4 regions of the Rhizobium sp. N122 genome follow, and region 4 is predicted to be linked to each of the others. Evidence: riboswitches for the same ligand, from Rfam matches in the RefSeq annotation. Region 4 holds a riboswitch; each other region holds the start of a gene.

Region 1 (3,392 bases), on a different contig from region 4:
GGACCGGCTGTTTACCGATGGCGACACGTTCGAGATTGGCGGGCTCAAAGCCCGTGTGATGTTCTCGCCCGGCCATACCCTTGCCTCGGTGACGTATGTGATCGGTGACGCCGCCTTCGTGCATGACACCGTGTTCACGCCGGATTCGGGCACGGCGCGCACCGATTTTCCCGGCGGCAGCGCCAGTGCCCTCTGGCACTCGATCCAGGCCATCCTGTCGCTGCCCGAGGAGACCCGGCTCTTTTCTGGCCACGACTATCAGCCCGGCGGCCGTCACCCGCGCTGGGAAAGCACGATAGCCGCCCAGAAAAGCGGTAATCCGCATATATCAGGCATCGACGAGGCCGGCTTCGTGGCGCTACGCCAGGCGCGCGACCGCACGCTGCCGAAACCGAAGCTGATGCTGCACGCGCTGCAGGTGAATATTCGGGGAGGCAGATTGCCGGAGCCGGAGGGAAATGGGCGGCGGTATCTGAAGATCCCGCTGGATGCCTTGTAGGAACGCAGGGAGCAGCGTTGCGGCGCGTGCTTCGAGGCTTCGCCCTCGCGGGCTGCGCGCCTCAGCATGAGGGAGGTCGGAGGGTGCCGCACCCACGACGGCGGGAACGGGAGGATCTTGTGTCGACGCTCAAGAGAGCCTCATCTTGAGGTGCGGAAGCCGAAGGCTGAAGCCTCGAAAGACGAGGCGGGTGCTCCATTCGCAGAGCGGGATGCGTTTTTGGCAAGGAGCAGCGTTGCGGCGCGCTTCGAGGCTTCGCCCTTTCGGGCTGCGCAGCTCAGCGTGAGGGAGGTTGCTGGATGCCGCGCCCACGACAGTGGGAATGGGAGGATGCTTAAGAGAGCCCCATCCTGGGGGTGAGGATGCTGGCATTATACCGGCAACAGCGCTCCGACGGTCCGTATCCATTTTTCGCTCACCCAACCCCAATCCTCCGCAATAATCATTGACGTCGTGCTGGCAGGCGACGTAACTGGGGGCGACGGTTCCCTGAAGATGACTCCAAGGGGATTAATAGGGAACACGGTGAGGACGACCCAGTAAGGGACCGAGACCGTGGCTGCCCCCGCAACTGTAAGCGGATTGTCGATCATCTCAGGTGTGGCCAGCGATTGGTCATTTCTGAAGGGCTTATGGCCCGACCACTGCGAGATATCGCGGGAAGGCGGATGAACGACTTATATCCGCAAGCCAGGAGACCTGCCGTCAATCACGATCCAATCAACCGGGCGGGGATGCCCGGACAAGGAACAGACATGATTGACCTTCTGAACCTTCGCCGAATTTCGGCATGCATCCGTCTCGATTGGGCCTCCTGCGGTTAGCACACGTATCAGCGTGCGTTCGGCCGCGCGTGCGGCATAACCGTGCCTTTTCCTTCAATCGAGGTTTTCATGCGCCAGATTCTCGCCACCATGACATTTGCCTTCGGGCTGATCGGCCTTGCGGCACCGAGCCTTGCCGCCACCCAATATCCTTTGACCATCGCCAATTGCGGTGAGCAGGTGACCTTCCAGAAGGCGCCGTCGAAGATCGTTTCGATCGGCCAGGGCATGACCGAAATTCTTTTCTCGCTCGGCCTTGCCGACAAGATCGCCGGCACGGCCGTCTGGGTCGGTCCCGTGCTGCCGCAATATGCCGAGGCCAACAGCAGGATAAAGCGTCTCGCCGACAATGATCCGAGCTTCGAATCCGTCGTCGGGCAGGAGCCAGACCTGGTGGCGGCCGAGTTCGAATGGCATGTCGGTGCGCAGGGCTCGGTCGGCAAGCGGGAGCAGTTCCAGGATCTCGGGATCAACACCTATCTTTCGCCGGCCGATTGCGTCGCCAAGGTCAACACCGATGGCGGCGACGGCGTGCGTGGGGAGTTGTTCACGATGGAGCTGATCTATCGCGAAATCGCCGAACTCTCTGAAATTTTCGACGTGACGGCGCGCGGCGATGCGCTGATCGCTGAATTGAAGACGCGCGAGGCCGATGCCGTCGCCTCGATAGCGGGCGCATCGGGCAAGAACCTGCCCGTCGTCTTCTGGTTCTCCAGCAAGGAGGTCAATGGCGACGCCTTCATCGCCGGCAAGAACAGTGCTCCGGCCTATATACTGAAGACGATCGGCGCGAAAAACGTCGTCACCACCGAGGAGGAATGGCCGCTGGTCGGCTGGGAAACCATCGCGCAGGCGAACCCCGCCGTCATCGTGCTCGCGACCATGGATCGGCGCCGCTACGCCGCCGACGATCCCAAGGTGAAGATCGATTTCCTCGAGAACGATCCTGTCACCAAAGAACTGGATGCGGTCAAGAACAGGCACTTCGTGATGATGGATGCGCAATCGATGAACCCGACGATCCGCACGATCGACGGCATCGAGACATTGGCGGAGGGCATCAAGTCCTTCGGCCTGTCGCAGTGAAGGCAATGTCGGCCGGGCGGCAGGGATGGTGGGCGCTTGGCGCGCTCACCATTGCTGCCTTCCTCCTTCTCGGATTGATGATCAGCCTTGCCGTTTCCATCGGTGAGATCGCGATCCCGCTGGCGACGACGGCGGAGGCGGTCTCCAACCGGTTGTTCGGCACGCAGTTCGAACTCAGCCGCATTCACCAGGGTATCGTCTGGGATTATCGGCTGAGCCGGGCCCTCGTCGCGGCCAGCGCCGGCGCGTCGCTCTCGCTCTGCGGCGCCGTGCTGCAGGCGCTGCTGCGCAATCCGCTGGCCGAACCCTATGTGCTCGGCATCTCCGCCGGCGCTTCGACGGGAGCGGTCTGCGTGATGATCCTCGGCTTCGGCTACGGTGTTCTCGGCCTGTCGAGCGGCGCCTTCATCGGCGCGGTCGTCGCCTTTCTGCTGGTCGGCTTCCTGGCGACGGGGGCAGGGGGAACCGGCGAGCGCATCATCCTGTGCGGCGTCGCCGGCTCGCAGCTCTTCAATGCGCTGACTTCTTATATGGTGACGACCTCGGCCAATGCCGAGCAGGCGCGCGGCATCCTGTTCTGGCTTCTGGGTTCTCTCAGCGGCGTGCGCTGGCCGGATGTCTATCTCTCGGTGCCGATCGCGCTTGCCGGCTTCGTCATCTGCATGGCCCATGTCCGGGCGCTCGACGCCTTCGCCTTCGGCACGGATGCCGCGGCCTCGCTCGGCATTGCCGTGCGCCGCGTCCAGATCCTGCTGTTCGGCCTGACGGCGGCGATGACGGCAAGTGTCGTCAGCATGGTCGGCTCGATCGGCTTCGTCGGCCTGGTCATTCCGCATGCCGCCCGGTTTCTCGTCGGGCCGGGCCATCGGCGGCTGCTGCCAGCAACAGCACTGGTCGGCGCGATCTACATGGTCGGCGCCGATATCGTCTCGCGCATCATCATCCCGCAGCAAGTCCTGCCGATCGGCGTCGTCACGGCGCTC
Region 2 (3,392 bases), on a different contig from region 4:
GCATCAACGACGCGCCGGCGCTGGCCGCCGCCGATATCGGCATCGCCATGGGCGGCGGCACCGATGTGGCGCTGGAGACCGCGGACGCCGCCGTGTTGCACGGCCGCGTCGGCGACGTGGCGCGGATGATCGAACTGTCGAAACGGACGATGCGAAATATCCTAGAGAATATCACCATCGCGCTCGGTCTGAAGGCGGTGTTCCTGGTGACGACCATTGCCGGCATCACCGGCCTCTGGCCGGCGATCCTCGCCGATACCGGCGCTACCGTGCTGGTGACGATCAACGCGCTGCGATTGCTTCGCGTAAAGGGATGAATGTTTTTCCGGGGGCGGCGTGAAGACTGCTGCCGGTTCGGGCCTGATCGAGAAGCGAAAACAGCGGAGCCGATCCTCAGTCAGGCCGGCTTTCGGTTTGCCGACAAAGTCTCCTCCGTCATGCTCGGCCTTGTGCCGAGCATTTAACCACGGCAATTTACTGCCAGGAAAACATTTATTTTCAAATACTTAATTGATCGTCCGTAGATCCTCGGCACAAGGCCGAGGATGACGTCACGGGTTTGGCCGTGGTTTGTCAGCAGCCTGGGAGCCGACCAGGCTGCCCTGCTCATCACGGCCTTCTCCGCAGTTCGTTTTGTTTAAGCCTTTATTATCCATGTTTTTCACAGGAACGCAGTGATTTCAAACCTGCCGTAACGAGATGTGCAAACCACCCGTTGACGCGATTTTGGATTCAGATACTATATCTAGTGTTCAAGGTTCCTTCGATTCGTCAGGATCGCAGGCTAAGACGGGAATACGGTGCGTTTCGCCAGAACGGCGCAACAAGGCCGGAGCTGCCCCCGCAACTGTGAGCGGCGAGCAACTGTCCGATTTCAGGTCACTGAGGCATGATGCCTCGGGAAGGCTGGGGCAGGGTGCTTCGACCCGCGAGCCAGGAGACCTGCCTTGAACTAGATGTCCACGGGCGGGGTGTCCGGAAGGTCGCGTGCATGAAAGCGGAATGATCCGCGCCTGTTGCGCTGCCCCGAACGTCCGCATGAGCACTTCGGGGTTGAAGTCATGTCCAGAATATCAAGGCCGCCGCCCGCGCAAATCCCGAAAGGGATCGTATCAGGCGTTTAAAGCGCCGACTTTGCCAGATCACCATCAAAACGTTGCCCCGGACGTCGCAAGGCGCCCGATCCCAGTATTGCGTCCTGAATTCTTTGACATCACGAGGAACATGATGAGCGTTACCGTCTACAGCAAACCCGCCTGCGTCCAATGCACCGCCACCTATCGCGCCCTCGACCGTCTGGGCGTCGATTACGACATCGTCGATATCTCGCAGGATGCCGAAGCGCTCGATCGCGTCCGCAGCCTCGGCTACATGCAGGCCCCCGTCGTCATCGCCGGTGAGCGGCATTGGGCGGGTTTCCGTCCCGACATGATCAGCGCGCTCTCCTGACCCGAGGGAAAAGGCGATGGGGCTGATCGTTTATTATTCCAGCCGATCCGGCAATACCCATCGCTTTGTCGCCAGGCTTGGATTGCGCGCGGCGCGCATTCCGGCGGGCGGTACGGACGCGTTCCCTATCCGCGAACCCTTCGTGCTTGTTGTGCCGACCTATAGCGGCGGCGACGGCAAGGGCGCCGTTCCCAAACAGGTGATCCGTTTCCTGAACGATGCGGAGAACCGTGGACACCTCCGCGGCGTGATTGCCGCGGGCAACAGCAATTTCGGCGAGACATACGGGCTCGCCGGCGACGTGATCTCGCGCAAATGCCAGGTGCCTTACCTCTACAGGTTCGAGCTCATGGGCACGGAGGAGGATGTCGCCAACGTCAAACACGGAATGGAACGGTTTTGGACACGGGAACAACTCTGACGCGGGATGCGGGCGCAAAACCGCATAACACTTTTGCTCATCCCACCGGCGAACGCCCTTTGAAAGCGGCGGAAGCGCTCGATTATCACGCGCTGAACGCCATGCTGAACCTCTATGACGATGAGGGACGGATCCAGCTCGACAAGGACCGCTTGGCGGCCAAGCAGTATTTTCTGCAGCATGTGAACCAGAACACCGTGTTCTTTCACAATCTGAGGGAAAAGCTCGATTACCTCGTGACCGAGGGCTATTACGAGCAGGAGGTGCTCGACCAGTATTCCTTCAATTTCGTGCGCGACCTGTTCGACCACGCCTATGCCAGGAAGTTCCGCTTCCCGACCTTCCTCGGCGCCTTCAAATATTACACCAGCTATACGCTGAAGACCTTCGACGGAAAGCGCTATCTCGAGCGCTACGAGGATCGCATCTGCATGGTGGCGCTGACCCTGGCGCGTGGCGACGAGGCGCTTGCCCGCGACATGGTCGACGAAATCATTTCCGGCCGTTTCCAGCCGGCAACGCCGACCTTCCTCAATGCCGGCAAGAAGCAGCGTGGCGAACTCGTTTCCTGCTTCCTGCTGCGGGTCGAGGACAATATGGAATCGATCGGCCGGTCGATCAATTCGGCGCTGCAATTGTCGAAGCGCGGCGGCGGCGTGGCGCTGTCGCTGACGAATATCCGTGAGGCCGGCGCGCCGATCAAGCAGATCGAAAACCAGTCGTCGGGCATCATCCCCGTGATGAAGCTGCTCGAAGACAGTTTCTCCTATGCCAACCAGCTCGGGGCCCGTCAGGGAGCAGGTGCTGTCTATCTCAACGCCCATCACCCCGACATCATGCGCTTCCTCGACACCAAGCGCGAAAATGCCGACGAGAAGATCCGCATCAAGACGCTGTCGCTCGGCGTCGTCGTACCCGACATCACCTTCGAACTCGCGAGAAACAATGAGGATATGTATCTGTTCTCGCCTTACGACGTGGAGCGCGTCTACGGCGTGCCTTTCACCGAGATTTCGGTGACGGAAAAGTACCGGGAGATGGTGGCGGACGCCCGCATCTCGAAGAAGAAGATCAAGGCGCGCGAATTCTTCCAGGTGCTCGCCGAAATCCAGTTCGAGAGCGGTTATCCCTACATCATGTTCGAGGACACGGTGAACCGGGCGAACCCAGTTGCTGGTCGCATCTCCATGAGCAATCTCTGCTCGGAGATCCTGCAGGTGAGCGAGGCGAGCGAATATAAAGACGACCTCTCCTACAAGCATCTGGGCAAGGATATTTCCTGCAATCTCGGCTCGCTGAACATCGCCGCGGCGATGGATTCCGCCGATTTCGGCAAGACGATCGAGACCTCGATCCGGGCGCTGACGGCGGTCTCCGAGATGAGCCATATCGCTTCGGTTCCGTCGATCGAGAAGGGCAATGACGAGAGCCATGCGATCGGGCTCGGCCAGATGAACCTGCACGGCTATCTCGCCCGCGAGCGGATCTTCTACGGCTCAGAGGAAGGCGTGGATTTCACCAA
Region 3 (3,392 bases), 140 kb from region 4:
GGGGATGCCTGTCATTTTCACCGCGTCTCTGGCGATTGCTGGATAAGATCAGGAAAATACGCTAATATTTTCTCTGAGCTTATTAAGAGAAATCCGTTAAGGGAAAACGCGCGGCCGATTGAAGTCGCATTCGACCCACCGACCGTTTGCTCATTCCGGGACGACGCCGTGAAACGCCGAAACCTGTCTCTCGCCCTTCTCCTCGCCTTGGCAGCGCCCGCCGTCGCGCAGACCAATGCCATCTGTGAGGACCTGCGCGGCCGTCTCGCCGACCTGCCGCGATCGATCGGCAATAGCAACGGCCCGGAAGCCCGCCAATATGCCAGTGCCATGGCCGAGCAGAACCTCGAGCTGCGCAAGGTGCGCAATGATCTGCGCAACTACGGCTGCACCTCGGGCAGCATGGTGGTGATCGGCGGCGAGAATGCCGATTATTGCACCGAGCTGTCGCAGGCCGAAGGCCGGATGATCGACAATATCGCTTATCTCCAGGACCGCCGCGACGAGCTGGCCGGCCGGAACAGCGCCGATGACGACCGCCGCGAACTGATGGCCGCGCTCGACAGCAACGGCTGCAACAGCGAGAACTTCTATGCGCCTTCCGCGCGCGGTGCCGACGAGCCTGCCCCGAGCGTCGAGGAGCAGGCGATGCGTTCCGATACCTTCATTCCGCTCGGCGGCGGCGAGGAGGCCGACCCGCATTACGGCCTGCCGCGGGCCGATATGCTGTCGCCGGTCAGCACCATGTGCGTGCGCAGTTGCGACGGCGGCTTCTTCCCGATCAGCTCGAACACCACCTCGGTTGATTTCGGCCGCGACGCCCAGACCTGCGCCAAGATGTGCCCCGGCATCGAGACCGAACTCTTCTATCGCGAGGTGACGAGCACGGAGGCCTCGAACATGATCTCGGTCGCAACCGGCACGCCCTACAGCGCCATGAAGAACGCCTTCGCCTACAAGAACCGCGCGCCCGGTGAAAAGAACACCTGCGCCTGCAATCTCACCGCCTATTACGACGAGATGCGCGGCAAGCAGGCGGTCAGCCAACCGCCGCAGCAGGGCTCGATCACCACCATCCGCACCAATCCGCCGATCAAGGAGACCGCGACAACGGCCGCGCCGCAGTCATCGGTGTCTGAGCGCCCTTACGATCCCACGCAGAACAAGGTCCGTCAGGTCGGCCCGCAGTTCCTCGCCGGCGACCAGGGCTCGATTGATCTTGCCAATCCCGCAGCACCTGGCCCCCAACCGCAGCAGTAGCCGCAGCAGCAGTGATGGCTAAGGCTCGTTGCGTCCCCAGCCGTCGTGGAAGACGAGTTCCTCGAGCGGCAGCCGCTGCCGCCAGCCTTTAACCGAGAGTTCCGGCTCGTCGTAAAGCCGGTCGACGAACCCGGCGCAGAGCCAGGCGACCACTTCGATATGCTCGGGTATGCCGAGAATGGTCTTCAGATCGCCTTCGCGAAAAATGCTGACCCAGCCGATGCCGATCCCTTCGGCGCGAGCCGCAAGCCAGAGATTCTGGATGGCGCAGACTGTGGAATAGCTGTCCATCCGCGGATTATGCGTGCGCCCCAGCACCACGCTGCCGCTGCGGGTGGGATCGCAGGTCACGCATATGCCGAGCGGCGCCTCGACGATGCCTTCGAGCTTGAGCGAGCGGTAGGCTTGGCGCCGCTCGCCCTCGAACATCGCTGCCGCTTCCTCGTTGGCCTTCGAAAAGGCATCGCGGACCTGCGCGCGCACCGTTGGACTTTTCACCAGAATGAAATTCCACGGCTGCATGAAGCCGACGGAGGGTGCGTGGTGGGCGGCTGTCAAGAGCCGCGCCACGACATCGTCCGGCAAGGGATCGGGCAGGAACTGGCTGCGAACGTCGCGCCGCGTCATGATCGCGTGATAGACGGCCTCGCGTTCGGCCAAGGAAAAACCGGACGCCACTGACAGGGCATCCTCATCAAAGGGTCGCATCGTCAAATCCCCAACAACGCAACCGCCCGCCGTCCGCGCGGGTTGGGTCTATCTTGCCAGGCCGGTCTTCTGACTTGGCGTCATCCGTCTGCCGCAGCCTTCCCGGCAAAAGCCAGTGGCATATGAAGCGGCAGGCGTCGGCCTTACAGCGTTGGGCACGTTCCGGTCTTGCACCGGATTCCCGATTCTCCCGCCTAGACGGCGGGCACCTGACGGCACATCTATCTCAGGAAAGCAGCACGACTGCAAGCCGGCCCTCGGGTGGCATTCGAACGGCCTGCGACATCGACTTCATGGACAGGCGGGTGTCGCTGCCTTAGAAATGAATTGATCCTGAGCGACGCCCATGGCGCCGTGATTTGTCTCCTTGCATCCCGGTTGCCCGTGCCCCGCCTCACACCCATGATCCTTGCGGTCGCCCTGTTCATGGAACAGATGGATTCGACCGTCATCGCCACCAGCCTGCCGGCGATAGCGGCCGATATCGGCACATCGCCGATCGCGTTGAAGCTTGCCGTCACCAGCTATCTCGTGGCGCTGGCGATCTTCATCCCGATCAGCGGCTGGATGTCGGATCGTTTCGGCGCGCGTAACATCTTCCGCATGGCGATCTTCGTCTTCATGATCGGCTCGGTCGCCTGCGCCTTTTCCAATTCGATCGCGGCCTTCGTCGTCGCGCGGCTGATCCAGGGCGCCGGCGGCTCGATGATGACGCCGGTCAGCCGCCTGCTGCTGGTCCGGGGAACGCCGCGCCACGAACTCGTCGATGCCATGGCCTGGCTAACCATTCCGGCGCTGATCGGGCCGATCATGGGTCCGCCGATCGGCGGTTTCCTCACCACCTATCTCACCTGGCACTGGATCTTCTGGATCAATGTCCCGATCGGCGTGCTCGGCATCATCCTCGTCACGCATTTCCTGCCGGCGGTCGAGCCGCGCAGCCCGCGGCCGATGGATTTTCCGGGCTTCTTCCTTTGCGGCATCGGCTTTTCCGGATTCGTCTTCGGCCTCTCGGTGATCAGCCTGCCGGCCGTGCCGGTGATCTACGGCTATGTCACGGTGGCCGTCGGCATCCTTGCCGGCCTCCTCTATCTCCTGCATGCCCGCCGCGTGCCCTATCCGCTGCTCGATCCGAAAATGTTCCGCTACCCGATGTTCCGGGCGGCGATCCTCGGCGCCTCGAATTTTCGCATGGGGCTCGGCGCCCTGCCCTTTCTGATGCCGCTCATGTTGCAGCTCGGCTTCGGCCTGACGCCGCTGCAATCGGGCTCGGTCACCTTCGTCAGCGCGCTCGGCTCGATGGGCTCGAAATTTGCCGCTTCGCGCACCTTCAATGCCTTCGGCTTCCGCACCGTCATATCGATTACCACCTTGCTTGCGGCAATCTTCCTCGGCATCAATGGCTTCTTCACCACGGAGACGCC
Region 4 (3,392 bases):
GGCCTGGCATCACCCGGCAGCACAGCAATCCGCGCGCCGGAGCGAGAGGCTGCCGCATGCAGCGCCTCGAGCGCATAGCGGAAATAGCTGGCGCCGCCGAGCGCCCGCACGACAATGAGCTTCGCATGCCGCGCCGTGCGCTCGACATAGGTATCGACCGACATCGGGTGTTTGAGGCTCATCAGGCTCGCAAGCCGCAGCGAATGCGGCCCACCGCAGGCGCGATGAGCGGCTGCGATCGCCGCCAGCTCGCTGTCGGCGGCCGACAGGAACAGGATGTCGCCCGGCGTCTGGCCGAGGTCGATCGGCTCCTCGCCGTCGCTGATCGTTCCCTGCTGGGCCAGAAGCAGATGCATGGGTTTATGCCAGCGCCTCGATCGCCATCCGTACAGCGGCCTCATCCATCTCATGCAGGCCGATGACGACGAGGCGTGTGCCGCGCTTTTCCCCAGGCGTCCAGGCGCGATCGAAATAGTGGTCGATGCGGCTGCCGACGGCCTGGAGCTGCAGGCGCATCGGCTTGCCGGCAACGTCGACGAAGCCCTTGAGGCGCAGCACGTCATGGGTTGATATGACGGCTTTCAGCGCCTCGACGAAACCGGCGGGATCGGCAATTGGTCCGAGATCGACGACGAAGCTGTCGAACTCGTCATGATCGTGCGGCGTCCCGTCCTCATGCTCGAGCTCATGATGCGACTTGCGATTGGCGATATCGTCCTCCGTGCCGATGCCGAGACCGAGCAGGATGCCGGCCGGCACCTCGCCGTTCCGCGCCTCGATCATCGCCGGCTTGCGTGCGGTGCGAGAGGCGACCTCGTCGCGCACCCGGCTAAGACCGGCCACGTCGATCAGGTCGGTCTTGTTGAGCACGATCAGATCGGCGCAGGTGAGCTGATCCTCGAACAGTTCCTCGATCGGGCTCTCGTGATCGAGCGATTCATCCTCGCCGCGCGCCGCCTCGACAGCATCGTGGTCGTCGGCGAAACGGCCGGCGGCGACGGCGGCGCTGTCGACCACCGTAATGACGCCGTCGACGGTGACCTGGGTGCGGATGTCAGGCCAGTTGAAGGCCGCGACCAGCGGCTGCGGCAAAGCAAGGCCGGAGGTTTCGATGACGATATGGTCGGGCCGCTGTTCGCGTTCCAGGAGCTTTGTCATCGTCGGGATGAAGTCGTCGGCAACTGTGCAGCAGATGCAGCCATTGGTCAGCTCGATGATATCGTCCTCGCTGCAGTTTTCAGCGCCGCAGCCCTTCAGCACCTCGCCGTCGACGCCGAGATCGCCGAACTCGTTGATGATCAGCGCGATCTTCTTGCCGCCGGCATTGGTGAGCAGATTGCGGATCATCGTCGTCTTGCCGGCGCCAAGGAAGCCGGTGATGACGGTTGCGGGAATTTTCTGCTGGTTCATGGATTTAACCCTTCATTTTCAGCGGCAGGCCTGCCGCAATGAAATAGACTTCGGCGGCATTTGCCGCGATCAACTGGTGGAGACGGCCGGCATGATCGCGAAAATCCCGCGCCATGCGGTTGTCGGGCACGATGCCGAGGCCGACCTCGTTGGAAACGAAAACGAGCCGCGCCTTTACGCGCGGCAGAAAATCGGCGAGTGCTGCAAATTCCCCCGCCATATCGCGCTCCTCCATCATCAGATTGGTGACCCAGAGCGTCAGGCAGTCGATCAGCACGATACGCCCCTCGCCGTCGATGGCGGCGAGCTTGCCAACAAGATTGAGCGGCTCCTCATGCGTCGTCCAGGACGGACCGCGATCGGCTCTGTGCTGGGCAATCCGCGCCTGCATCTCCTCGTCCCACGCCCGGCCGGTCGCGAGGTAGTGACGATCGAGGCCGGTTGCAACGACAAAAGATTCGGCAAAGCGGGATTTGCCGGAGCGTGCGCCGCCGAGGATGAAGGTGGTGTTGGTGAAAGCGATCGTCATACGCAAGCACTCCCGCTAGAGAGGGCGCGGCGGTGCCACATCCCTGTTCTCCCCAGCGGGGAGAAGGTGCCGGCAGGCGGTTGAGGGGGTGAGCGGCGAAGCCGCGAATGCACTGAGCGCAAGCGAAGGGCAAAATGACGGAGGTGCCGTGCGGCCCCCTCATCCGACCCTTCGGGCCACCTTCTCCCCGCGGGGGAGAAGGGGAAAATATGCACCGCACCAAGCCGCGCCGAATTCAATCGTTCAGCCAAAACAACCTCCGTGCTGGCAACGGGCATAGTGCCCAGGGTTGGGCTTCTCGCCCGGCACGAATGGCAGGTCTCCTGGCTCGCGGGTGTCGGCCGCGATCGGGACAGACCGGAAACCGGTCGCCCCTGATCGTGCCAGCGGATCTGCCTCGCCTTCCCGGCCGCATCGGCGAAGAGGTGGACGATTCGTAGAAATAGAGGCGTCCGACCCCGGTTGATCACCATGCATGTCCAGTGGCTTTTCCGGCATGTCGCCCGCCCTGCCCGCCTGCACCATTGCAGACTGCCGGCCGGAAGGGCTGGATGCCGGATGGAAGACCCTGACCGCTCTACAGTCGCGGGGTCGGCTGTGATGAAGGCGCCCGGTTTGGGTCCGCCCCGTCACATTCCCTTTTCATCCGGAAAGGCGTAACACCGATCCGGAACCATCCGTTATTCCAAAGATGGTTAGGCAAGCTCACGGGTGAAGTCAACCGGCCGATACGACCGCGAATGGCCAGCCAGGCGGAGCAACGCCGGCAAGACGACTTAGTCTACCTAAAACATCGTCTTTTATCAGTTACTTACGTCATAATTAATTGACCCGCTCGCCAGCTTTTCGCCGCAATTACGTCGCAAGCGGTCTGCGCCATCGCCCTTGACCGGGCCTCTTCCTGCCTAGTTGTCTAGCCATGCTTATGAAATTGGATCGGCGCCGTTTCCGTGCGCTGCGTGTCTTCTTCGACCCGGCGCGGCTGCGCGCCCTGACTCGCCGCAGCGAAATCGGCCTGTCGCTGGCGGGCGCCGTCGTCGGCATCGCCTCAGGGCTTGCGGTCACCGGCATGAGCTACGTTTCGAATGAGCTGCACCAGTTGGTCTTCGGCATAGCCGACAGTGAAAGGCTGAGCTCATCGGTGATCGACGACAAGCTGCTGCTGCTGACCGCCCCCGTCATCGGCGGCATTCTGCTCGGCCTGTTGCTCTTCATTTTGGCCAAACGCCGCAAGAAACCGATGGTCGACCCCATCGAGGCCAATGCGCTGCATGGCGGCCGCCTGTCCTTGACCGACAGCATCATCGTCGCCGTGCAGAACCTGATCTCCAACGGCTTCGGTGCCTCCGTCGGCCTGGAGGCCGGCTACACCCAGCTTGCCGCCGGCCTTGCCTCGAAATTCGGCCTGAAGCTGCAGCTCCGCCGCTCGGATCTGCGCATCCTCGTCGGCTGC

What was found. A riboswitch is a leader RNA that binds a small molecule or an ion and turns the genes downstream of it on or off. The one in region 4 is predicted to bind cobalamin.
Region 1: linked by a shared signal. The riboswitch ahead of ATY75_RS29285 (ABC transporter substrate-binding protein) and the one ahead of cobU (bifunctional adenosylcobinamide kinase/adenosylcobinamide-phosphate guanylyltransferase) in region 4 are both predicted to bind cobalamin.
Region 2: linked by a shared signal. The riboswitch ahead of nrdH (glutaredoxin-like protein NrdH) and the one ahead of cobU (bifunctional adenosylcobinamide kinase/adenosylcobinamide-phosphate guanylyltransferase) in region 4 are both predicted to bind cobalamin.
Region 3: linked by a shared signal. The riboswitch ahead of bluB (5,6-dimethylbenzimidazole synthase) and the one ahead of cobU (bifunctional adenosylcobinamide kinase/adenosylcobinamide-phosphate guanylyltransferase) in region 4 are both predicted to bind cobalamin.

What each region holds. Positions count from the first base shown of each region.
Region 1 is NZ_LOKU01000064.1:1,764-5,155, reverse strand. It holds gene blh (bifunctional sulfur transferase/dioxygenase Blh) at 1-499, shown strand, start outside; cobalamin riboswitch at 965-1,221, shown strand; gene ATY75_RS29285 (ABC transporter substrate-binding protein) at 1,393-2,409, shown strand; gene ATY75_RS29280 (iron ABC transporter permease) at 2,415-3,392, shown strand, end outside.
Region 2 is NZ_LOKU01000038.1:6,946-10,337, reverse strand. It holds gene ATY75_RS23710 (heavy metal translocating P-type ATPase) at 1-317, shown strand, start outside; cobalamin riboswitch at 739-965, shown strand; gene nrdH (glutaredoxin-like protein NrdH) at 1,228-1,449, shown strand; gene nrdI (class Ib ribonucleoside-diphosphate reductase assembly flavoprotein NrdI) at 1,466-1,870, shown strand; gene nrdE (class 1b ribonucleoside-diphosphate reductase subunit alpha) at 1,849-3,392, shown strand, end outside.
Region 3 is NZ_LOKU01000023.1:160,232-163,623, reverse strand. It holds gene ATY75_RS17620 (ribonuclease H) at 1-15, opposite strand, end outside; gene ATY75_RS17615 (DUF2865 domain-containing protein) at 169-1,260, shown strand; gene bluB (5,6-dimethylbenzimidazole synthase) at 1,279-1,968, opposite strand; cobalamin riboswitch at 2,010-2,196, opposite strand; gene ATY75_RS17605 (MFS transporter) at 2,371-3,392, shown strand, end outside.
Region 4 is NZ_LOKU01000023.1:22,617-26,008, reverse strand. It holds gene cobN (cobaltochelatase subunit CobN) at 1-356, opposite strand, end outside; gene cobW (cobalamin biosynthesis protein CobW) at 361-1,410, opposite strand; gene cobU (bifunctional adenosylcobinamide kinase/adenosylcobinamide-phosphate guanylyltransferase) at 1,415-1,939, opposite strand; cobalamin riboswitch at 2,235-2,632, opposite strand; gene ATY75_RS16910 (chloride channel protein) at 2,859-3,392, shown strand, end outside.